Linked DNA regions of Deinococcus aerius. The protein of the gene in region 2 interacts with the protein of the main gene of each other region in a pairwise test. Links are inferred from orthologs where the notes say so. Each region holds a gene or a part of one and is shown on either strand. Other genes may lie near its edges. The genes, in order: nth and aceE.

Evidence for each region.
Region 1: the proteins of aceE (region 2) and nth interact in binary tests that used the Escherichia coli proteins (3 or more experiments, as listed by UniProt). The link is inferred for Deinococcus aerius from one-to-one orthologs.

Annotation. Positions count from the first base shown.
Region 1 is NZ_BFAG01000005.1:11,223-22,673, forward strand. Bases 4,562-7,513 are described here. They hold nth (endonuclease III), read left to right. Parts: upstream 4,562-5,682; coding sequence 5,683-6,345; downstream 6,346-7,513. Other genes in these bases: DAERI_RS08170 (hypothetical protein), read right to left, coding at 4,662-4,883; DAERI_RS08180 (hypothetical protein), read right to left, coding at 5,378-5,599; DAERI_RS08190 (MFS transporter), read left to right, coding at 6,482-7,513. In the rest of the region: DAERI_RS08140 (ROK family protein), read right to left, coding at 1-579; DAERI_RS08145 (hypothetical protein), read right to left, coding at 680-964; DAERI_RS08150 (acyl-CoA thioesterase), read right to left, coding at 961-1,431; DAERI_RS08155 (cell division protein FtsB), read left to right, coding at 1,496-1,882; divalent-cation tolerance protein CutA, read left to right, coding at 2,504-2,824; DAERI_RS08165 (diguanylate cyclase domain-containing protein), read left to right, coding at 2,928-4,343; more of DAERI_RS08190, read left to right, coding at 7,514-7,720; DAERI_RS08195 (zinc ribbon domain-containing protein), read left to right, coding at 7,784-8,500; DAERI_RS22760 (ribonucleotide reductase barrel domain-containing protein), read left to right, coding at 8,717-11,451. UniProt on the Escherichia coli protein: DNA repair enzyme that has both DNA N-glycosylase activity and AP-lyase activity. The DNA N-glycosylase activity releases various damaged pyrimidines from DNA by cleaving the N-glycosidic bond, leaving an AP (apurinic/apyrimidinic) site.
Region 2 is NZ_BFAG01000011.1:161,496-173,265, reverse strand. What follows is about bases 3,673-6,943. They hold aceE (pyruvate dehydrogenase (acetyl-transferring), homodimeric type), read right to left. Parts: upstream 6,582-6,943; coding sequence 3,873-6,581; downstream 3,673-3,872. Other genes in these bases: DAERI_RS15385 (LysR family transcriptional regulator), read left to right, coding at 6,718-6,943; aceF (dihydrolipoyllysine-residue acetyltransferase), read right to left, coding at 3,673-3,782. Also shown: DAERI_RS15410 (helix-turn-helix transcriptional regulator), read left to right, coding at 1-577; DAERI_RS15405 (ankyrin repeat domain-containing protein), read left to right, coding at 586-1,308; DAERI_RS15400 (hypothetical protein), read left to right, coding at 1,305-1,883; more of aceF, read right to left, coding at 1,962-3,672; more of DAERI_RS15385, read left to right, coding at 6,944-7,611; DAERI_RS23140 (DUF4062 domain-containing protein), read left to right, coding at 7,705-10,407; DAERI_RS15375 (hypothetical protein), read left to right, coding at 10,370-11,236; DAERI_RS15370 (TMEM175 family protein), read left to right, coding at 11,233-11,770. UniProt on the Escherichia coli protein: Component of the pyruvate dehydrogenase (PDH) complex, that catalyzes the overall conversion of pyruvate to acetyl-CoA and CO(2).

The DNA.
Region 1 (11,451 bases), on a different replicon or contig from region 2:
GCGGGCGATGGCGGTGCCGCTGGCGAGGGCCTCCAGCGCCCCGTCCAGCCCCGCGCCGCTCACCGGGCCGCCCGGCATGACGGTCACGTGCCCGAGTTCCCCCGCGATGCCGTGCCGCCCCCGCCAGATGCGGCCGTTCAGCACGATGCCCGAGCCGATGCCGGTGCTGACCGTCACGTACACGCTGCTCTCCGTGCCGCGCGCCGCGCCCAGGTACGCCTCGGCGAGCGCGGCAGCCTTCGCGTCGTTCTCCAGCACCACACGCTGGCCCAGGCGGTCGCGCAGGCCGTCCACCAGCGGCACGTCGGTGAAGCCGTAGATGTTCGGCGCGAACTTCACCCGGGTGCGCTCCATGTTCAGGGGGCCGGGCACGCCCACGCCGACCCGCGCGGCGTCGGGGTGCGTGGCCTGGAGCGTCGCCACCTGCGCGGCGATGGCGTCGAGGACGGCCTCCCAGCCCGTTTCGGGGGTGGGCTGGACATGCCGGTCGTGGAGCTCGCCGCCCCGCAGGACCCCGGTGGCGATCTTGGTTCCGCCCACGTCCACGCCGATGCTGACCTGTTCTGCCGTTTGCGTCACTCTGGTTGCCTCCAAGTCACTGCCCACGTCGTCCCCGCCCGGAACTGCTTCCGAACGTGAGTTTCTGTCGTTCCGGCCCGCACTGTAGCCCGGCGCCCCGTCAGGAAGGTTCCTCCCTGTCTTCCCCGCCCTCCAGCAGGGCGAGGGCCTCGGCGAGCTGGACTTCCGGCACATACAGGCCCACGTCGCCCATGTAGCCCCCGGTCTCGATCTCGATGACCGGGCTGCCCATCGCCCACTGGAAGGGGGTGCGGACCACGCTCACCACACCGCCCGCCGAGAGGGTGCGCCGCCAGCCCTCGGCGAGCAGCCGGGGCAGGGTGCCCAGCCGCACCCACACGTCGCCCTGGTACAGCACCCGGTCGTCGTACTCGGCGCGGCTCATCCGGGAACACCCCCGCTGGGCACGACGAGGAGCGGCGCGAAGGCCGAGCGCACCCGCTCGGGCAGGGGCTCGGGGCGGTGATCGGCGTCCACCCGGACCTGCACGGTGCGGGCGTAGGCGCTGGGCTCCCCGTCGGCCAGCAGGCGCGAGGCCACCGTCCAGCTCGTGCGGCCCACCCGCTCGACGAGGGACTCGACCTCGACCGCCTGGCCCCAGCGCACCTCGCGGCGGTAGTCGAGTTCCAGGCGGGCGATCACCGAGTGGTCGTCCTGCTCCCGCACGCCCAGGTCGCGCATCAGGATCACCCGTGAGGTTTCGAGGTACTGCACGTACACGGCGTTGTTCAGGTGCCCCATCGCGTCGATGTCGCCGTAGCGCATCTGGATGGGGGTGCGGTGCGCGCGGGACCAGTCGAGGCCAGCCAGGGCTGCTGCCCCGCCCCGGGAACCGGAGTCGTTGCCACTCATGCGGCCCATTATGGGGGGCAGGCTTCACACGCCTTCCCCGCGCGGCGGCGCTATGCTCTGGCTCATGACTCCACCCGACCCGCCGCCCTCGCCGCCCCGGGGTCTGGGAGCGCGCTGGCGGCAGGTGCAGCGGCTGCCCCTCACGCTGATCCTCACCAGCCTGCTCGCGGGGCTGGGCATCGTGCAGCTCAGCTTCCAACTGGGGAACCTGGCCTACCGCACGGCGACCTGGACCCGGGAGACCCGCCAGACCCAGGCGCGCATCCGGGGTCTGGAGCGCGACCTGCGCCTGCTGCGTGACGCCGAGCGGGCGGCCCAGGACCCCGCGTACCTGGAGGTCCTCGCCCGCTGTCAGGGCTTTGTCGGGGAAAATGAGGAGGTCGTGGTCGCGCCGGGTGCGCCCGAGACGCCGGGCGAACTCCAGAACTGCATGACGCTGCGGCTGCCCTGAGGAGTGGTCCTGCTGGAGGTGGCCGGGCGCTCCTCATCCTCTTGGCAGGGGACCGGCCGGTTCTGCCCCAGGGAGGGGCGTTTGGATGAGGGGAGAGGGGCCGGGCATCTTGCCCTCGTTTGCCCCCTCCCCCCAGAGGGGCAGGGGAGCTTTCCACTGCGCTCGGCAAGGGGCTCGGCTCGTCGCGCCGGTGGTCGTTGTCCTCTGCGTGCAAGGTTTGATCTTGCTGTTCTCAAGCCGCTCGCCCACCGTCCCGCTGCGCGAGCAAGGCGGGGTGAAGGCGGGGCGAGCGCCAGTTGCCTTGTGGGGATGGGCGGTCCGCATTGGCCGTTTTGAGAAGCTAAAGCTTGAGCGGTATTCCCCTCCCCCTGGTGGGGGGCCCGGACTCGCAGAGCTGCTTGCAGAGGGGGTGGCGAGCGCCGTCCGCCCTTGTGCCAGACGACGAACAGTTGCCCCGAGCAACTTTGCGTTTCGCATCAGGCGTCTGCGGGGCTGGCAGGGAACGCCTGCCCTCTCACTTTCCACTGCCCTGACAACGCCCTTGCCTCCGGGGGCGGGCCCCCGGGGTGTTTGGAAGGGGTGAACGGTAAAATTCCCAGCTCGGGCGTATGCTGCCCCCGTATGTCACTCGTGGTTCTGGTCACGTTGCCCCCCGAACGCGCGCACGAACTTGCCCGAACGCTGGTCAGCGAGCGTCTGGCGGGGTGCGTGAATGTGATTGGCGGCGTTCACAGCATCTACCGCTGGGAGGGGGACATTGCGGAGGACCCCGAGACGCTGCTGCTGATCAAGACCACCGGGGAACGCTACCCCGAGCTGGAGGCGCGCATCCGAACCATGCACCCCTACGAGGTGCCCGAGATCATCGCCCTGCCCTTCGACCGGGCCTTGCCCGAGTTCCAGAGCTGGCTGCTGGGCGCCACCGCCCTGCGCGGCGAGTAAGGGGGCCGCTCCCCCCGTTCCGGCTTCCACTCGGAAAGCCGCCCGGTCGTTGGGGAGGTTCTCCTGACTGCCCCGCTGTCACGGTGTCCCGGTACACTGGAGCATGACCGTGCCCGGGCACGACTCCGGCCTGCCGCCCCACGCGGCCCGCCTGGGTGGGACGCTCCTGGCCGCACTGGAAGACGCGGCGGACCCGGCGCTGCTGCTGGAACGGGGGCCGCCCGCGGGGGAGGGCGGGGCGGCGTGGCGGGCGGTGTTCGTCAACCGGGCCTTCGCGCGGCTGCTGGGGGCTGAGCCCGCCGCGCTCCTGCACGCCACCTTCGACGAGCTGATCGCCCGGGTGCGGGGCAATTTGGTGGGAACGGACGCCGCGCACTTCGTGCGGCGCCAGGAGAGCTTCCGGGTGGACCTGCAACTGCGCGCCGGTGGGGCGCGCTGGATGGACGTGCAGTCCACGCCGCTGCACGTGGGGCCGGGCGCGGCGAATGGGGAGCCCACCCACTGGTGGGTCGTGCTGCGTGACGTGACTGCCGAGCGCCAGGCCCTCGCCCTCGCCACCGGGCAGTCACGCGCGCTTCACCTCGCCGTGCGGGGGGCGCCGCTGAGCACCATCCTGCGCGCCCTGACCGCCACCCTGGACGAGCGGCTGCCCGGCAGCGCCGCGAGCGCGAGCCTGCTGGGCGGCGACCACCTGCACCTGCTGGGCTCGCCGCGCCTGCCGCCGGCGGCAACGGACCTGCGCCTCCCCCTGGCCGCCGCGCAGGCCTGCACCTGCGTCCGCGCCATCCGGCGCAACCAGCCGGTGCTGACGCGCTGGCCCGCCGGGTTTCCCCCCCCGCTGCGCGCCGACCTGATCCGGGCGGGATACGCCCGTGCCTACAGCGTGCCGGTGCGGGAGGCCGGGGGACCCGCCCTGGCGGCCCTCACCCTGTATGGCCGCCGCCCGGACGACCCCCATCCCGCCGAGGTGGAGCTGCTCGGGCAGTTCGCCGACCTCGCGGCGCTGCTCGTGGCGCGCGACCAGGGGCTGCGGCGGCTGGAACACCTCGCCTTCCGCGACCCCCTGACCGCCCTGGCGAACCGGACGCGCTTCATGGCCGACCTGGAGGAGGCCTGCCTGGCCCTGGTTTCCAGGGGGGAAGCGCCCTTTGCCGTCGGGCTGCTGGACCTCGACGACTTCAAGCGGGTCAACGACGCGCACGGCCACCTCGCCGGGGACCACCTGCTCGTCACGCTGGCGGGGCGGATCGCGCGCACCCTGCCGCCCGGGGCGCTCGTGGCCCGCATGGGCGGCGACGAGTTCGCCCTGCTGGTGCCGGACGCGACCGGCGAGCGGGTGCAGGCGGCGGCACAGGCCGTCCGCACCGCCCTCGGGGTGCCCGTTCCCCTCGGCGGGGCCTCCCTCCAGGTCGGGGGCAGCCTGGGCTGGGCCCTGGCCCCCCGGGACGCCGACACCCCCGACGGGCTGTTGCGGCACGCCGACGCCGCCATGTACGCGGCCAAACGCGGGCCACCCTGAGCGGCGTGGTGCCACGGCGAGGTGGGGGCTGCGCTCGGCGTGCCCCTTATGCGGCCAGGTCCGCGGGGCGGGTCAGCCTCCACCGAGAGTCAGGGGTCGGCTAAGTTCGTAGGGGTCCCCTGGCCGGGTGCGGGGGTGCCCCGCCCCCACTTGCCTCCCCCGGGGGCCATGCTCGACAAACCGCTTGGGAACGAGCAGAAGAACCTGCGGGGAAGCCAACGGCCTGAGCACAAGGAGCTGTGGCGCCCCAGTCGCGGGACCGCCCAACATCGCCGCCCGGGGGTTTACCGGGGGCTTCTGCGGCAGGCGGCGGACGTTCTAAAAAGGGCGGGTGAGCCGGAGCGTGGACACGAGCTTTCCCGAATCGTCTTTCAGTGCCCCGAGGTAGATGCCGTTCTCAAACTTCCCCCGGTAGATGTTGAGGGGTTCATAGTAGAAGTGCAGTTCCCCGGTGATCGAGTTGCCGTACATAAAGTCGAAGGCTGTGTCTCCCCCCGCGAGGATCATGGTGAAGTCCCCCTCGTGGGGCTTGTTCGTCATGCTGATGCTTGCCCCCAGCACCCCCGTCTCACCGCCTGGTTTGATAAATTCGGCGGTCCAGGCCCCCGAGGCGTCGTACGCCGCTGGGGGCGGCGGAGTGGGGCTGCACGCCGGGAGAGCGAGAGTGCCAACGAGGGTAAGCCCAACCAAGGTACGCACGGCCCCAAAGTAGCGCAGGACCGGTAAGGGCGATTCCCTTTCCGCCGCCGGGCATGGCCCGGGCTGCCCGCATCAGGCCCCCACTCGGCTGGAGGCGGCGGCTTCCCCGGGGGGCTGCGAGAGGGCGAACACGGCCCTCTGTGAAAAGCAATGCCCCCGCGCGGGGCGGGGGTTTTTTGTGGCGGGCCCTGTAGGACTTGAACCCACGACCTACGGTTTTGGAGACCGCCGCTCTACCAACTGAGCTAAGGACCCGGATGCGGCGTGAGGCTGAAGCCCCCGCGCAAGCCCGGGCACTATAGCAAAGGCCCCCGGGGCGTGCAAGGGTGAGGGCCCTACAGCACCCCGCCCCCCAGCATCAGCCGCAGCGCGGCGAGCCCCGCCACGATGGCACTCAGGGTCACCGCGCCCCGGTCGCGGGCGAGCGCGCCGAACACCAGGCCCAGCACGGCGGGGGGCAGCACGAAGATCCAGTTCAGCCAGCCGAAGAAGGGCAGCAGGCCCAGCAGCAGCCCCAGCGCGGCGAGAATGCCGAAGATCAGGGAGAGGACTCGCATGTCCCCGCTACGGGATGACGGGGGTGAAAGTTGCGTCCCTCTCCCGCAGACGGGCGGCGTGGGGCGGGTGTAGGCTGCCCCGCGTGACCCGCCCACCCCCACCCCTTCCCGAGGGGGCCCAGGCCCGCGCCCCGCTCGTGCTCTCGGCGCTGGAGACCCTGTACCCGGACGCCCGCACCGAGCTGAAGTTCAACAGTCCCTTCGAGCTGCTTGTCGCCACCGTCCTGAGCGCCCAGGCCACAGACGTGAGCGTGAACGCCGCCACGCCCGCCCTCTTTGCCCGCTACCCGGACGCGCACGCGATGAGCGGGGCGACCCCGGAAGACCTCGAACCCCTGATCCGGTCCATCGGCCTGTACCGGGCCAAGGCGCGCAACCTCGCCGCGCTGGCCCGCCTGCTCGTGGAGCGGCACGGCGGGGAGGTGCCGAACGATTTCGGGGCGGTCGTCGCCCTGCCCGGCGCGGGTCGCAAGACGGCGAACGTGGTCCTCAGCAACGCCTACGGCTACCCCGCCATCGCGGTCGATACCCATGTGGGCCGCCTCGCCCGGCGCCTGGGGCTGAGCGCCCAGACGAACCCGGACAGGGTGGAGCGCGACCTCCAGCACCTCTTTCCGCGCGACCGCTGGGTTTTCCTGCACCACGGGCTGATCCTGCATGGCCGCCGGGTGTGCCTGGCCCGCAAGCCCCGCTGCCCCGAGTGCCCCATGCGGGACTTCTGCCCGAAGGTCGGGGTGGCGGCGTGAGGGGGTCCGTGGCGCGTGGGAAGTGGGAAGTGGAGGCTTCAGCGATGGCTTTCCGCCCCCGCCATGCCTTTCCCACGCCCCACTCCCTACTGACCTCTTCCCGCCGGACTCGCCAGGCCGCGGGGCGGGGGCGAGCATGACCTGGCGCTTCTCCCGGCAGGTCTGGCTGTACCTCACCTCGGCCTTCACCTTCGGGCTCTCGCAGGCGTTCGCGGCGCTCTTCCTGAACTTCTACCTGCGGGCGCTGGGGCTGGGGGCCGAGTGGCAGGGGCTGGTGAACGCGCTCCCGGCGCTCACCCTGGCGTGCCTCAGCCTCCCCGCCGTGGCGCTCGCCCGGCGCATCTCCAACGCGCACACGATCAAGGTGGGCAGCGTGCTGAGTTTGCTTGGGGCCGTGCTGCTGGCGATGGCGGGGGGACCTGTTCTCGCCATCGCCGGGGCACTCGTGCAGGGGGCGGGGGCGGCGCTGCTCTCCGTCTCCGGCTCGCCCTTCATGGCGAACCACAGCGACGAGAACACCCGCGTCACCCTCTTTAGCGTGCAGAGCGCCCTGATGACCGGGGCGGGCTTTCTGGGCAACCTGCTGGGCGGGCGGGTGCCGGAGTTGTACGGGGCGGCGACGGGCGTGGCTCCCGACAGCCTGGGCGCCCTGCGGGTGGCGCTGCTCGTCTCGGCGGCCTTTCAGCTCGCGGGGCTGCTCCCGGTGCTGTTCCTGAGGCCGAGCGGCAAACCCCGTCCCGAGGGCCGGTCCCTCGCCATCCGCGACAAACTCACGATGATCCGGCTGGTCGCCCCCAACGTCCTCGTGGGGCTGGGGGCGGGGGCCACCATCCCCTTCCTGAACGTGTTCATCGAGGGCAAGTTCCGCGTGGACTACGCGAGCCTGGGCACCCTCTTCGCCTGGACGAGCCTCGCCACCGCGACGACTGCGCTGCTGCAACCCCTCCTGGTGCGGCGCTTCGGGCAACTCACCGCCGTGCTCACCGTGCAGGCGGCCAGCCTCCCCTTCCTCGCCGTGCTGGGCTTCGCGCCCGAGTTGTGGATGGTCACGGTGGCGCTCTTCACCCGGGGGGCGCTCATGAACGCGGCGGGGCCCGTCTACAGCGCCTACGCGATGACGGCCCTCCCTGACGAGGACCGCCCGATGTACTCCGCCGTCAACACCATCGCCTGGGACGCGGGCTGGGCAGTCAGCAGCCTGCTCTCGGGCGTGATCCGGGGCATGTTGCCCTTCGGCCTGGCCTTCAACGTGCTGTTCGCCTGGACCCTGCTGATGTACGCGGGGAGCGTGGCGCTGATCTACCTGGGGCTGTTTCGCCCGGCGCGGCGCAGCGGGCACCCGGCGGCCCGCCCCAGCGGGGAGGCCACCCCCTGAAGGCCGCGTTTTCTTAAGGGGGGCCCGGCGCCCTGCGGGTGCGGCGGGGGTACACTGGCCCCGATGAGCGACACCGGACCCCTTCAGAGCCTGCAACGCGTGCAGGAGCTTGACCTGGATCTCGACCGGCTGCGGGCCGAGGAGGACAGCGTCCCGGAGGCCCTGAGGAGCGCCCGCGCCCAGCAGGAACGCCTGAACAACGACCTGGAGGATACCGAGATCACCCTGGAGGGCGTGGAGCGGCAGATTCGCCAGCTCGAGCAGGATCTCGCGGGCACCCGCGACCAGGTCGCCCGCGCGAGGGAGGAGCAGGACAAGAACGCCTTCGACGCCCGCGCCCAGTCCCAGTACGGCAGCCGCATCCAGATGCTCACCGAGCGCGCCGAGGAGATGGAAGAGGACCTCGCGCCACTCCGCGAGCGCCAGCGCGAACTGACAGCGCGCGCCTCCGACCTGCGCGGCGAGCACCGCGCCCTGCGTCCCCAGCTTGAAGCCCTGGAGGCCGAGGACGAGGCGCGGGTCCAGGGCCTGCGCGACCAGGGCGAGGGGGCACGCCAGGAACGCGCCCGGCTGGTCGCGGGCATCGACTCCCGCACCGTCAAGGAATACGACCTGATCCGCCGGGCGAAAAAGGGCCTGGGCCTGGTCGAGATTCGCGGGGGCCGCTGCACCGGCTGCAACGTGATGCTCCCCGTCAACGTGCAGCAAAAAGCCGCCCAGGGCAAGCTGCCCCCCGTCAAGTGCCCCTCGTGCGGGCGCTTTCTCGTCAAGTTGAACTAGGGTTGCCGAGCTTCCCGCCGCCTCAGGCCGCCCCGCCTGGGGCCGTATCTTGTACACCAAACCGGGAAGAGGTACAAGCGGTTGTACCCGGACCGTGCGAGTGCTACAGTCGGGCATCTAAGAGCGGCCCCCTGCCCGGGTCCCTGTCCGTCCCCTCCACCTCCTCCTCGCAGGAGGTGAGGCCTTCTGCTGTCCTGTTTTCCAAGGAGTCTCCCCATGACGACCACGCCCGACCGCATCCTGAGCAACTTCGACGAGAACGCCCACCACATCGCCAAGCGGCAGTACCTCCAGGCGGGGGACGGCGACCTGGGCGGGATGTTCCGCCGCATCGCCGACTGGGTGGCGGGCGCCGAGGCCCCGGAGGCGCGGCTCGGGTGGGCGCAGCGGTACTACGACCTGATGGCGGAGAAGAAGTTCTGCCCCGGTGGGCGGGTGCTGGCGGGCGCGGGGACGCAGCACGGGAACGTGTTGAACTGCCTTCAGGGCGACACGCTGGTCGAGACCCGGCAGGGCCAGGCGCGCATCGCTGACCTGTCCGGTGAGGTTGAGGTGCTGTCGCAAGGGGGGCTGTACCGGACGGCTCGCTTCCGTTCTTACGGGACCCAGGACCTGTACCGGGTGCTGTTCGAGAACGGCGAGACGGTCGAGGCGACCGCCGGGCACGAGTGGCCCGTCGGCAAGAGAGGCAAGTCGGGGCAGTACCGCAAGGTGACGACGCTGGACCTGGTCGGCCAGTTCGTGCCCGTGCTGCCCACCGGAAGGCGCCCGGCGCGGGATGAGGACTTCGAGGCCGGGGTGCGGCACGGGGTCACCTACGGCGACGGCTCGAAGAACACGAACGGCCACACCTATCACGTCCAGCTCTTCGGGGCCAAGCGCCCCCTCGCCCAGCACTTTGGCGAGTTCCGGGTGCATGACGCCGTCTACGCGGGCCGCGAGGTCACGGTCGCGCAGGGCATGCGCGGCGAGCTGAAGGCCCTCCCCGACGAGTTGAGCAGCGACGCCTACTGGTACGGCTTCTTCTGCGGCCTGCTCGCTACCGATGGGGGGGTGGACGACCGCGGCTCAGCGGCGATCTACCAGTCGGACGCGGACGAACTCGCCCGCCTCGCGCGGCAGCTCGTGCGTTTCGGGGTGAAGGCGGCGAGCGTCAAGCTCTTCCGTCAGGCGGACGCGGGATATGGCGGCAAGCCCGGCTACGCGCTGCGGTTGATCAAGCAGACCCTCCTCCCCGAGGATTTTCTGCGTGAGGACCAGCGCGAGCGCTTCGGGCGTTCCCTGGGGGGGCGGGCGCTGCCCCGCAACGCCCGCCTCCGCGTGCTGAGTGTGGAGCCGACGGGCCGCCGCGAGGAAGTCTTCTGCTGTGAGGAGCCCCAGACCCGGACCTTCGTGATCCAGGGCGGCCTGTTGACAGGGAACTGCTTCGTGCAGGGCGCGACCGAGCACGCCCCCGAGAGCTTCGACGGCGTCATGGAGGTCGCCAAGAAGCTCGCGCTGGTCACCAAGGTGGGCGGCGGCAACGGCGTGAACCTCGACGTGTACACGCCCCGCGCGGTGAGCAGCCGCCCCGACGCAGGTGTGCGCGGCTGGGCGTACATGAGCGCTGGCCACCCCGACGTGACGGACTTCATCGAGGGCCTGATGCGGCCCCCCACCCAGCCCGACGGGGAGAAGCAGCCTGTCGCCGTGCGCAACTGGACCCGGGTGGTGTACGGCCACGCGATTCCCCCCGAACTCGTCGCCAGCGCCCGCCAGAACGGGGTGCAGATTGTCCGCGCGCTGCCCCAGGGCGTGCAGCCCGTTCCCGACGACATGGGCGGCATCATCGACGCGGCCCGCGCGGTCGCCGAGAGCGCCAAGGTGGGCGTCGAGCCGCGCATCGACCTCTCGGAGATGCGGCCCGAGGGGGCGCCGATCCAGGGCTCGGGCGGCACGAGTTCCGGCCCCGTCTCCTTCCTGATGGAGATTTTCGACAACTTCCTGGAGTGGGCCAACCGGGGAGGGGAGACGAGCGGGCCGATCAACACGCTGCGGTTCGTGTACGCGCCCGTCCTCAGGGTGGTGAGGCAGGGCGGCTGCCTGCACCCCGACACCCTGGTGACGACCAGCCGGGGCACCCTTCGCCTGCGTGAACTCGCTGATCCGTTCACTTACGGCTGGCAGGATCACGCGCTCGAAGTGGCGACCGACGAGGGCTGGAAGCACAGCCCGCAGACCTTCAACAACGGTGTGGCCGACACCCTGAAGGTCACGTTGGAGAGCGGCCTGACCCTCCAGGGCACGCCCAATCACAAGCTCAAGGTGCTGCGCGAGAGCGGCGAGCGCGAGTGGGTGCGTTTCGACGAGCTGCGGGCGGGCGACTGGGCGATCCAGGTGCTGGACGAGCACACGGGTGGCAGTGTCACGCTCGCGCCGCTGGGTGAGGGCGACGTGCATTTCAACGCCAAGCCCATCACCATGCCCGAGACACTGACCGAGGACCTCGCCTTCTGGCTGGGCTACCTGTGGGGCGACGGCTTCGTGAGTGACGGCCGGGTGGGCTTTGCCGTGGCGCACGGTTCGCCCATGATCGAGGCCGCGCCGCGCCTCTTCCGCGAGCTGTTCGGCCTGGAGGTCGGCACCGAGCAGAAACCGGACGACGCCAGCCTGGTGTACGTCACCAAGAGCAGCGCCCTGGTCGCGTGGCTCAGCCAGAACGGGCTGCTGAAGGGCAAGGCCCGGGACCTGGAACTGCCCCGCGCGGTTCGGCAGGCGGCAAGGAACGTGGTGGCGGCCTTCCTGCGCGGCCTCTTTGAGGCGGACGGCACGGTCACCGCTGGCTACCCCATGCTGACTACGGCCAGCGAGCAACTCGCGCAGGACGTGCTGGTCATGCTGGGTGGTCTGGGTATCCCCGCCAAGCTGATGCGTTACAACCCGCTACCCGGACGCTACTCCAAGCAGGAACA
Region 2 (11,770 bases):
CGAGGACGCGGGGGCTCACCTGCGCTTTCTGGAACGGACGCTGACCCCGCCGCCTCCCATTTGGGCGCTGCTGGGGACGCTGCGGACCCGGCACGAGGCCCGCACGCTGGACCCCCTCGCGCTCGACACCCTGGCCCTGCGGCTGCTCGACCTGCTGGTGGGCGAGGACCGGGAGGCGTGGCGGGCGGCGGACGGGCTTCCAGCCCTTTCCCCCGCGAGGCGGGCCGAACTCGCGCGGCGGCTCTTCCGGGCGCGGGATACGCTCGACGCCCTCGCCCTCGGCCCGGTGGGGCTGGGGGACGCGGCGCGGGCGAGCGGCCTGAGCCCGGCCCACCTGGCCCGCGGCTACGCCCGGCTCTTCGGGGAGACGCCCCTCACCACCGTCACCCGCCGCCGCATGGCCGAGGCGCGCCGGTTGCTGGAAGAGGAGGGCCTGGGCCTACCCGTGGCGGAAGTCACCTGGCGGGTCGGCTACGCGAGCGTGACGACCTTCACGGCGGCCTACGCCCGCTGGCACGGCCAAACCCCGGGCTGGGCGCGCAGGATCGGAGAAGTCGGGGACGGACGGCGCCACTAGGATGGGGCATGACCAACGACGCCCCCAACGATCTTTTCGCCGCTATTCACGCGAACAACCTGGAGGGCGTGCGCCTCCTGATCTCGGCCCAGCCGGGATTGCTGGGGGCCGTCAGCCCCACGGGCCTCTCCCCGGTCCTGTTCGCCACGTACTACGGGCGCCCGGAGATCATGCGTTTCCTGATCGGGGCGGGAGCGCCGCTCAGCGTGTTCGGGGCCGCAGCCACGGGGGAACTCACGCCCCTGCTGGCTCACCTGAACGCGCAGCCCGACCTCGTGAACGCCACCAGCCCGGACGGGTTCAGCCCGCTGGGCCTGGCCGCCTTCTTCGGGCGGGAGGAGGTCGCCGCCGAACTCCTCGCCCGCGGGGCCGACGTGAACCGGCCCAGCACGAACGCCATGCAGGTCCAACCCCTCCACTCCGCCGCTGCGGGCAACCACACGGCCCTGGCCCTGCGGCTGCTGGCGGCGGGGGCGGACGTGAACGCGGCCCAGCACGGCGGCTTCACCCCGCTAATGAGCGCGGCGCAGAACGGGAACGGGGCGCTGGTGGAGGCGCTGCTCTCGGCGGGGGCGGACCCGGCGGCGACCACCGGGGACGGGCGGGCCGCGGCGGACCTCGCCCGGGAGGAGGGCCACGCGGCCGTGCTGGCGATTCTGAGCGGGACGACCCATGACGCTGAAGGAACCCGGAATGCGCCGCCCTCCCCCACGCGGGAGACTGGAGCATGAACGACTCTCGCAATGATCGAGACGGCCGCCCCGACAACGCGCCTGCGGACGGGACACAGATCAACGAGCTGACACGCACGCCCGACTACAAGACGGGCTACCAGATGCCCGACCCCAAGGACGTTCACGAGGAACACTACACGACCACGCACGCGGAAGACCGCACGGGGAGCGCCGACCAGGGCAAGTATGAGTCGGTCCAGGCGCAGGACCCCCGGGAGGTCACCGGCCAGTTCGACCGTCTCGCCACCCGCGACCCGGCGGCGATGGAGCACGCCGCCCAGACCCCCGAGTTCGCGGGCGCCGAGACGGTGGCGGGCATCGGCGTGCAGGACACCACGCTCGGCAGCGGCATCACCGTGGCGGGCGGGCTGGGGACCGAGAGCACCAGCCTGGCGGCGGGCGAGGCAGGGGTGGGCCTGCGCCCCGGAGTGGACCAGAACCCCGGCTACGTCCCCCCCAGCGAGAAGGTCACCCCCCACGTCAGCGAGCAACCCGGCGACCTGCCCCCCGGCACTCGCCCCGAACTTAAAAACGAGGTCTCGGGCGAGGCCGACAACCACGACCGGCTGTAGACAATCCAGACGCACGAGAGCCCCCACCGCGAAAGTGGGGGCTTTTGCTTGTTCCTTCTGACGCCCGAATGCTGACCGCTAGAGGCTAATCAGGAACGGGTCCTCCAGCGCCTCGCAGATATAGCGCAGGAAGCGGGCGGCGTCCGCCCCGTCGATCAGGCGGTGGTCATAGGTCAGGCTGAGGGGCAGCATGTTGCGCGGCTCGAAGCTCCCGGTCTCCTTGTTCCAGACGGGCTCGAAGCCGCCGCGCGAGACGCCCAGGATGGCGACCTCCGGCGCGTTCACGATGGGCGTGAAGCCGTACCCGCCGATCCCGCCGAGGTTGGAGATGGTGAAGGTCGCTCCCTGCATCTCGTCGGGCTTGAGCTTGCGCTCGCGGGCCTTGCCCGCCAGCTCGTTCAGCTCCAGCACGATCTCGGTGATGCTCTTGCGGTCGGCGTCCTTGAGAACCGGGACGAGGAGGCCCTGCGGCGTATCGACCGCCACGCCGAGGTTCACGTAGTCCTTGTAGACCACCTGCTGCGCCTCCAGGTCGAGGCTGGCGCCGAACTTGGGGTACTTCCGCAGGGCGTTCGCCACGACCTTCATCAGGATGTGGGTCATGGTGAGCTTGCCGCCCGCCTTCTCGACCCGGGCGCCGAACTGGCGGCGCGTCTCCTCCATGCGGGTCACGTCCGCCTTGTCGAAATGCGTGACCATCGGGATGGTCGTCCACGACTGGGTCATGGAGCGCACGGTCGCCTTGCGGATGCCGCTCATGTCCTCACGGCGCACCGTGCCCCACCGCTCGAAGTTGGGGAGGGGCGCGGCGGCGGGAGCCGGGGTCGGGGCGGGGGCCGCAGCGGGGGCGGGTTGAGCTGCCGGAGCCTGCACGCTCGGCGTCCCCGCCGTCCGGCGCACGTCCTCCTCGCTGATGCGCCCGGCGATGCCGGTCCCGTGAACGTCGTGGATGTCCACGTGCAGCTCGCGGGCCAGGCGGCGCACGCTGGGCGCGGCGGGGATCAGCAGGCGGTTGTCATACGCCTGGGTGTTGTAGGGCCGCTGGGCGCCCGGCGCCTGGGTTGCGGGCTGCGCCTCCTGCGGGGTCAGTTGCGTCTCGCGCGGGGCAGTGGGCCGCCCGGTGGACAGGGTATCCACCGGGAAGTTGTCCCGCGAGGCGGGCGCCTGGGCGGGCTGGGGTTGCGGAGCCGGGGCGGGCTGCGCGCTCGCCGCTGGCTGCTGGCCTCCCCCCAGCGTCAGGATCACGCCGCCGACCTTCACCGTGTCGCCGACCTTCACCGCCACGTCCTGCACGGTGCCGGAGGCGTTCGCCGGGACCTCGACGACCGCCTTGTCCGTCTCGATCTCGATGACGGGCTGGCCCTCTTGAATCGTGTCGCCGGGCCCCACCAGCACCGTCACGACCGTCCCCTGCTCGATGTTGTCCCCCACGTCGGGGAGGGTGACCTGGGCGCCGCCCGCCGAGGGACCCGTCCGGGCAGGCGCCGCGCCGCTTCCATCCGAGGTCCCCGCCTGCACCTTCTGCGCCTCGACCTGGGCCTGGGCGACCCGGTTGGCCGTATCAGGATCGTCGGCCACAGTTGGGCTGTCGGGCTCGGCGGAGGGCATTCCGGGCGAGGGGGTCTGGGCCTGTCCCCCACTGGCCGTGGCCGCGCCGCCGTCCCCCCCCGCCAACGTCAGAATGGTGCCGCCCACCGGCACGGTGTCGCCCACGTTCACGCTCACGGCCTCGACCGTGCCGCCCTGGGTAGCGGGCACCTCGACCACGGCCTTGTCCGTCTCGATCTCGATGATGGGCTGGCCCTCGGTCACGCTGTCGCCGGGCCCCACGAGCACCGTCACGACCGTGCCCTGCTCGATATTGTCGCCCACGTCGGGCAGTTTCAGTTCCGTCGCCATGTTGGACGCTCCTTGGATTGTGAATGAGGGGCCGCCAGCTCTCAGTTCCCAGCATAGGCCGCTGACCGCTGAAAGCTGACGGCTCAACGCTTAACGCAGGACCGGCGCTTCCCGCTCGGGGTCGATCCCGAGCTCGGCGATGGCCTTTGCCACCACGTCCCCCTTCACCTTCCCGTCGCGCTGGAGGGCGTACAGGGTCGCCAGGGTCACGTGCCGCGCGTCCACCTCGAAGAAGTCGCGCAGTTCCTCGCGGGCCTCCGAGCGGCCCCAGCCGTCGGTGCCCAGCGTCCACAGCTTGCGGTCGAGGTGCCCGTTCAGGCCGTCGGCGCCGAGCTTCACGTAGTCGCTGACCGAGATCAGCACGCCGGGCGCGTTCTCCTGGCTGAGCTGCGAGGCGACGTAGGAAACCTTCGGCTCCTCCGTGGGATGGAGCATGTTGTGGCGCTGGGTCAGCAGGGCGTCCTGGTGGAGTTCCTTGTAGCTCGTGACCGACCACACGTCCGCCGCCACGCCGTAGCCCTCCAGCATCTTCACGGCATCGAGCGCCGCGCCCATCGCCGGGCCGCTGGCGAGAATCTGCGCGCGCAGCCCCGCTTTCGTGTTCTCGCTCGCCTGGAAGCGGTACAGGCCCTTGATGATCCCCTCCCGAATCTGGGCGTGGTCGCCGGGCATGGCGGGCTGGACCTCGTTCTCGTTGTCGATGGTGACGTAGTAGAACTCGTCGATGTCGTCCACGTACATCCGCTGGATGCCGTGCTCGACGATCACCGCGAGTTCGTAGGCGAAGGCGGGGTCATACACCCGCAGGGTGGGCACCACGTAGGCTTGCAGGAGCGAGTTGCCGTCCTGGTGCTGCAACCCCTCGCCCGCCAGCGTCGTGCGGCCCGCCGTGGCCCCGAAGAGGAAGCCGCGCGCCCGCTGGTCGCCCGCCGCCCACACGAGGTCGCCGATGCGCTGCATCCCGAACATGGAGTAGAAGACGTAGAAGGGGATGGTGGGCACGCCGTGGTTCGCGTAGCTCGTCGCGGCGGCGATCCAGGAGGCCATCGCGCCGTCTTCCGTGATGCCCTCTTCGAGCATCTGGCCGTCGGTGCTCTCCTTGTAGGCCATCAGCGACCCGAAATCGACGGGCTGGTACGTCTGCCCGCGCGGCGAGTAGATGCCGATGCGCGGCACGAGCGCGTCCATGCCGAAGGTACGGGCCTCGTCGGGCACGATGGGGACGATCAGCTTGCCGATCTCCTTGTCGCGCAGCAGCTTGCTCATGATCTGCACGGCAGCCATGGTGGTGCTCACCGCGCGGCCCTTGCTGCCCGCCGCGAACTCCTCGTAGAACTCGCCAGCAGGAACGGTCGGGCGCGGGTAGTCCACGATGCGCTCGGGCACGAAGCCGCCGAGCGCCTGGCGCCGTTCGAGCATGTACTTCACTTCGGGCGAGTCGGGGCCGGGGTGGTAGAAGTCGAGGTGCTCGACCTGCTCGTCGGTGAGCGGCAGTTCCAATAGATCGCGCAGGTTCTTCAGCGCCCCGAACTCCAGCTTCTTGACCTGGTGGGCCACGTTGCGGGCCTGCGCCGTCTCGCCCAGGCCATAACCCTTTACCGTGCGGGCGATGATCACGGTCGGGCTGCCCGTGTGCTTCACCGCCGATTCGTAGGCCGCGTAGACCTTGTGGACGTCGTGCCCACCCCGGTTGAGGAGTTCGAGGTCGGCGTCCGTCCAGCCCTCGATGAGCTTCTGGAGTTCGGGCGTGTTGAAGAACTTCTCGCGCAGCTCCTTGCCGCCGAAGGCCGCGTACCGCTGCGACTCGCCGTCCACGAGCTGCTCGAAGCGTTTGACGATGGCCCCGTTGTAGTCGCGGGACAGCAGTTCGTCCCATTTCGAGTCCCACACGACCTTGATGACGTTCCAGCCCGCCCCCCGGAACAGCGCCTCGAACTCCTGGATGACCTTGGAGTTCGCGCGCACCGGGCCGTCCAGCCGCTGAAGGTTGGCGTTCAGGACGAACACGATGTTGTCGAGGTTCTCGTAGGCGGCGAAGCGCAGGGCGCCGATGCTCTGCGGCTCGTCCATCTCGCCGTCACCCAGGAAGGCCCAGACCTTGGCATTGCCCCCCGGCTTGAGGCCCCGGTTTTCGAGGTACTTGATGAAGCGCGCCTGATAGATCGCCTGGATAGGCCCCAGACCCATGGAGACGGTCGGGAACTCCCAGTAGTGCGGCATCAGCCAGGGGTGGGGGTAGCTGCTCAGGCCGGGGCCGTCGGGGCTCAGCTCGCGCCGGAAGTTGTTGAGCTGCGCCTCCGTGAAGCGGCCCTCCAGGAAGGAGCGCGCATAGATACCCGGGCTCGCGTGCCCCTGGAAGAAGATCAGGTCGCGGTCCACCCCCGCCCCGTGCCCCCGGAAGAAGTGGTTGAAGCCCACCTCGTACAGCTCGGCACTGCTCGCGTAGGTGGCGAGGTGCCCGCCGATGCCGTCACTCTTCTTGTTCGCCTTGACGACCATCGCCACGGCGTTCCAGCGGATCGCGTTGCGGATCTTGCGCTCCAGCTCCAGGTTGCCCGGGTACTCGGGCTGCTGGTCCACGTCGATGGTGTTGATGTACGGCGTGTTCTGCTTGAAGAGGATGGGCGCCCCGTGGAAGTAGGCGTAGTGGTCGAGTTCCTCCAACAGTTGTGCGGCGCGGTCGTCCCCGGCATTCGCCAGCACGTAGGCGAGCGAGTCGAGCCACTCCTGCGTCTCCACGGCGTTGAGTTTCTCCCGGTCCTGCGGCGGCAGTTCGGCACGCGGGGGCAGTTTGGTCATGGTTAGTAGTCTATGCCGTGCCATTCACCGCTTCCAACAGGGCAAAATGAGCGCATTCACCACGCCGAATGGTAGGTTAAGCTTGTGGCGGGTTGGGGGAGCCTAGCTGCCGGGCTCCCTCCCCGAAAGGCCCAGCATGGAACTTCGCCACCTCCGTCATTTCGTCGCCCTCGCCGAGGAGGAACACTTCGGGCGGGCCGCCGAGCGCGTGTTCGTGGTGCAGCAGGCGCTGTCCAACTCCATTCGCAACCTGGAGGACGAGGTGGGCGTGCCCCTCGTGCTGCGGACCACCCGGCGGGTGCAACTGACGCCAGCGGGGCAGGAGTTTCTCGTGGGTGCCCGTGCCACGCTGGCCCAGGCGGCGCAGACGGTCGAGCGGGCCCGGCGGGCCGCGCGGGGCGAGGTCGGGCGGTTGACGGTGGGTTTCGTCGGCGGGCTCGCCTTCGGGGGGCTGCCGGAGATCGTGCGCTCCTTCCGCGAGGCTTTCCCCAACGTCTCGGTGGACCTGCGCGAACTCACCGCCCAGGAGCAGGAGGCGGCGCTGCGGGGCGGGCAGATTGACGTGGGCCTGATGCTGCTGCCCGTGCGCGACCCCGGGCTGGACTCGCGGGCGTTGTGGCGCCAGCCGCTCGTCGCAGCTCTCCCCGCCGGGCACCCGCTGGCCCGCAAGCGCAGGCTCCGCATCGGTGACCTCCGGGGCGAGCGGTTCGTCTTCTTTCCGCGCCACCTGCGCGCGACCTACTTCGATCAGGTCATGCGCTGGTGCGCTTCGGCGGGCTTCACCCCCAACGTGGTGCAGGAGGCCATCGAGATTCCCACCCTGCTCTCGCTGGTGGCCGCCGGGCTGGGCGTCTTCCTCCCCATCCGGTTCTTCGAGCGCCTCGCGCTGCCCGGTGTGGTGTACCGCCCGGTCGAGGACGCGCCCCTGGTCGAGATCGTCGCCGTGTGGCGCCGGGAGGAGGTGGGCGGGGGACCCATCGTGCGTGCCTTCCTGGGGGTGGCGGGGGAGGCGTTAGGCAATCAGACTTAGGCCGGGAGCCGGAAGAGGTCCGGGCGCGCGGGAGTATGATGAACCTTACAAAGTGGGCCGGGCGCCAGCACGTCCGCCCCAGGGAGGCTCCCCATGCCGGACCAGCCCGGGCCGGACGAGACGGCGGCCCTCCAGCCGTCTCCTGCCCCGCCCCCCGCCCCCAGCGCCGCCATCCGCACCCCCGACCAGAAGCTGCGCGTGTTCGTCTCCTCGACCCTCCAGGAACTCGCGGAGGAACGCCGGGCGGCGAGAGCCGCCATTGAGCGGCTGCGGCTGACGCCCGTGATGTTCGAGCTGGGCGCGCGGCCCCACCCGCCCCGCGACCTGTACCGGGCGTACCTCGCCCAGAGCCAGGTGTTCGTCGGCCTGTACTGGGAACGCTACGGCTGGGTGGCGCCCGGCGAGCAGGTGTCCGGCCTGGAGGACGAGTACCTGCTCGCCGGGGACCGGCCCAAGCTGATCTACGTCAAAACGCCCGCCCCGGGGCGCGAGGCCCGGCTGGAGGAGCTGCTGGGCCGGATCCGGGCGGAGGACGCCGCCTCCTACAAGCCCTTCACCTCCGCGAGGGAGCTGCGCGAGCTGCTGGCGGACGACCTCGCGGTGCTGCTCACCGAGCGGTACGAGCAGGGCCTGGCCGCTGGTGCCCCGGCGGTCCCGCCGCCCGAGCCGGAACTGGGGGCCGGGGCGCTTCCTGTTCCCCTCACCAGCCTGGTGGGCCGCGAGCGGGAGACCCGGGAGGTGACGGGCTTGTTCGGGCAGCCGGACGTGCGGCTGGTGACCCTGTGGGGACCGGGCGGGATCGGCAAGACCCGCCTCGCCCTCGCCGCCGCCGCCGCGCTGGGGGGCCAGTTCCGGCACGGGGTCCGCTTCGTGCCCCTGGCGGCGCTGCACGAGCCGGGGGCGGTCCTGCCCGCCATCGCGCGGGGCATCGGGCTGCGCGACCCCGGCGGGCCGACGCTGGCGCAGGATGTGTGCCGGGCGCTGGCGGGCCGCGAGCTGCTGCTCGTCCTCGACAACTTCGAGCAGGTCCTCCCGGCGGCGCCGCTGCTGACGGACCTGCTTTCGGACGCGCCCGGCCTGCGCCTCCTGGTCACGAGCCGCTCGCCGCTGCGCCTGAGCGGGGAGCGCCAGGTCGAGGTGGGGCCGCTGCCGCTCCCGGAGCCCCGGCGCCGCGCCTCCCCCGCGCAGTTCCTGACCTCCCCCGCCGTGCGGCTCTTCGTGGAGCGTGCCCACGCCGTCAAGCCCGACTTCGAGCTGACGGGGGCCAACGCGGCGGCGGTCGCGGGCATCTGCGCCGCGCTCGACGGGGTGCCCCTCGCGCTCGAACTCGCGGCGGCGCGCATCAGGCTGCTGCCCCCGGCGGCGATCCTCGCGCGGCTCGACCAGCGCCTGCCGCTGCTGACGGGTGGCGCCCGCGACCTGCCCGAGCGGCAGCAGACGCTGCGGGGGGCCATCGACTGGAGCGTGCGCCTGCTCACGGGCGAGCAGCGTGACCTCTTCGCCCGGCTGGGGGTCTTCGCGCGGGGGTTCACCCTGGAGGCGGCGGAGGCGGTGTGCGGCCCGGACGTGCCCGACGTGCTGGGCGGGCTGGAGGCCCTGGTGGACGGCAGCCTGGTGGGGCAGGAGCCGCGCGAGGAGGAGCCGTGCTTCTCCATGCTCGCCACCGTGCGCGAGTACGCGCGGGAGCTGCTGGCCGCCAGCGGCGACCTGGAGGCGCTGCGGACCCGGCATGCCGCCTACTACCACGCCCTCGCCGCCCGGGCGCGCCCGGAGCTGCGCGGCCCCACCCAGGCCGGGTGGGTCTCGCGGCTGGAGTTCGCCCACGACAACCTGCGCGCGGCGGTGCGGCACGACCTCGACACCGGGAACGCCGCGGGGGCCGCCGGGCTCGCCTGGGACCTGTACCTGTACTGGTGGGTCGCCGGGCACCTCGCCGAGGTCCGGGCGTGGATGGAGGAGGTGCTCGCGTCCGGCGTCCCCCTGCCTGACCTCGCCCGGGCCCAGGCGCTGTACTACGCGCGGGCGATCACCTTCTGGCAGGCGGAGCCGGGGCCGCTCGCCCCCGACCTGGAGGAGAGCGCGGCGCTGTTCGAGGCCGGGGGCGACCTCTCGGGCGCGGGGGTGGCGTCCCTGGCCCTGGGGCTGGCGCTGGCCGCCGCGGTCCCCCCCGACCCGGCCCGGGTGGGCGCCGCCTTTGCCCGCAGCCTCGCCCTGTTTCGCCAGGCGGGCGACGCCTGGGGCGAGGCGATGGCCCTCCTGACGCTGGGCCGCGCCGCGCTCTCCGCCGGGCAGGTGGCGGGGGCGCGCGCCCGCTTCGAGGAGAGCCTGGCGCTGACCCGCCGCGAGGGGGACCAGCTCGGCCTCGCCATCGCCGAGAACCACGTGGGCTGGACCGCCCTGCTGCTCGGCCACCCCGACGAGGCGGCGGCCCACTTCGCCGCGGGGCTTTCCCTCTCCGCCCGGCTGCGCCACGACGAGGGCGTGGCGTACGGGCTGGAAGGCCTGCTCGCGGTGGCGGCCCGGCGCGGCGACACCCCGCGGGCCGCCCGGCTCCTGGGCGCGTCGCGGGCGCTGCGTGAACAGACCGGCCTGATCCACAACCTCAACGCCGCCTTCTACCAGGACGCCGTGGACGCCCTGCGGTCGGGCGCGGGGGCCGCGACCTTCGCCGCCGAGGAGGCCGCCGGGCACGAGCTGAGCGTCGCGGACGCCGTGGCCTACGCCCTGGGCGGGCCGGGCGCGTCCCCAGGAGAGACCCATGACCCGAGTGCCGCCCTCCCCTCCCCAGCCGGGTGACGACCGGGTGCGGCCCGCCACCCGCTGGCTCGCCGCATTCGTCCTGCCCTTCCTGCTCATCGCCTTCGCGCTGCTGTACCTGTGGCCGGAGCGGACCGACCGGCTGTTCGCCTGGCCGATCAAGCCGCCCCTCACCGCCATGATGCTCGCCGCCGGGTATCTGGGGGGCATCCTCTTCTTCGCCCGCACCCTGCGGGGGCGCTGGCACCACGTCGCGGCGGGCTTTCCGGCGGTGGGGCTGTTCGCCACGCTGCTGGGCATCGCGACCGTGCTGCACTGGGACCGCTTTCACCCCGGCCACGTGAGCTTCATCGCCTGGGCGGGGCTGTACTTCACCACGCCCTTTCTCGTGCTGGCGGCGTGGTGGGCCAACCGCGGGGCGGACCCCGGCACGCCCGACGAGCGCGACCTCCTCCTGCCGGGCGGGTGGCGGGCCGTCCTCGCCGCCGTGGGCGCCCTCACCCTGGCGACCGGGCTGCTGCTGTTCCTGTGGCCCGCCGGGCTGATCGCGGTCTGGCCGTGGACGCTGACGCCGCTCACCGCGCGGGTGATGGGCGCGCTGTTCACGCTGCCGGGGGTCGTCGGGCTCAGCCTCGCCCGGGACGGCCGCTGGAGCGCCGCCCGCGTGCTGGTGCAGGCCGAGGTGCTCGCCTTCGTCGCCATCCTGCTGGGGGTGGTGCGGGGCCGGGACGCCATCGATTTCGGGCGCCCCGCCGCGTGGGGGTTCGTGGCGGGCATGGGCGTCATGCTGGGGCTGGGCGTGCTCGCCCTGCTGATCCTGGACCGCCGGGCACAGCGCGGGGGGACGCGGGGCGGGAGCCCGGCGTGACGCGCCCGCGCCGGCCCGCCCCGGCCCGCTTCCTGAGCAGCCTGCGGGTCGACACACTCTTCGACGGTGTTTTCGCCATCACGATGACCCTGCTCGTGCTCGACGTGCGCCCCCCGGAGGAGGTGGGACCCGGCGGCCTGCCCGCGGCCCTGCTCTCCCTGGGACCGCAGCTCACGGCCTACGCCGTCAGCTTCGCGCTGCTGGGCGTGGTGTGGCTGGGCCACCACCTGGGGAGCAGCCTGATCGTGCGCTCGGACTTCACGCACGCGGCGCTCAACCTGCTCGCCCTGCTCGTGGTGGCGCTCGTGCCCTTCTCGGCGGCCCTGATCAGCCGCTTTCCGCAGGAGCCCCTGGCCTACACGGTCTTCGGCCTCCACGTCGCGGTCCTGTCCCTGCTCATCCTGCTGAACTGGCTGCACTGCGCCCGGGGACACCGGCTGGTCGAGGCCAACCTGCCCCCCCGGGTCATCGCCCGCATCACGGCGATGGGCGTGGAGGCGACCCTCGGCTACCTCCTGATGGTCCCGGTCGCCT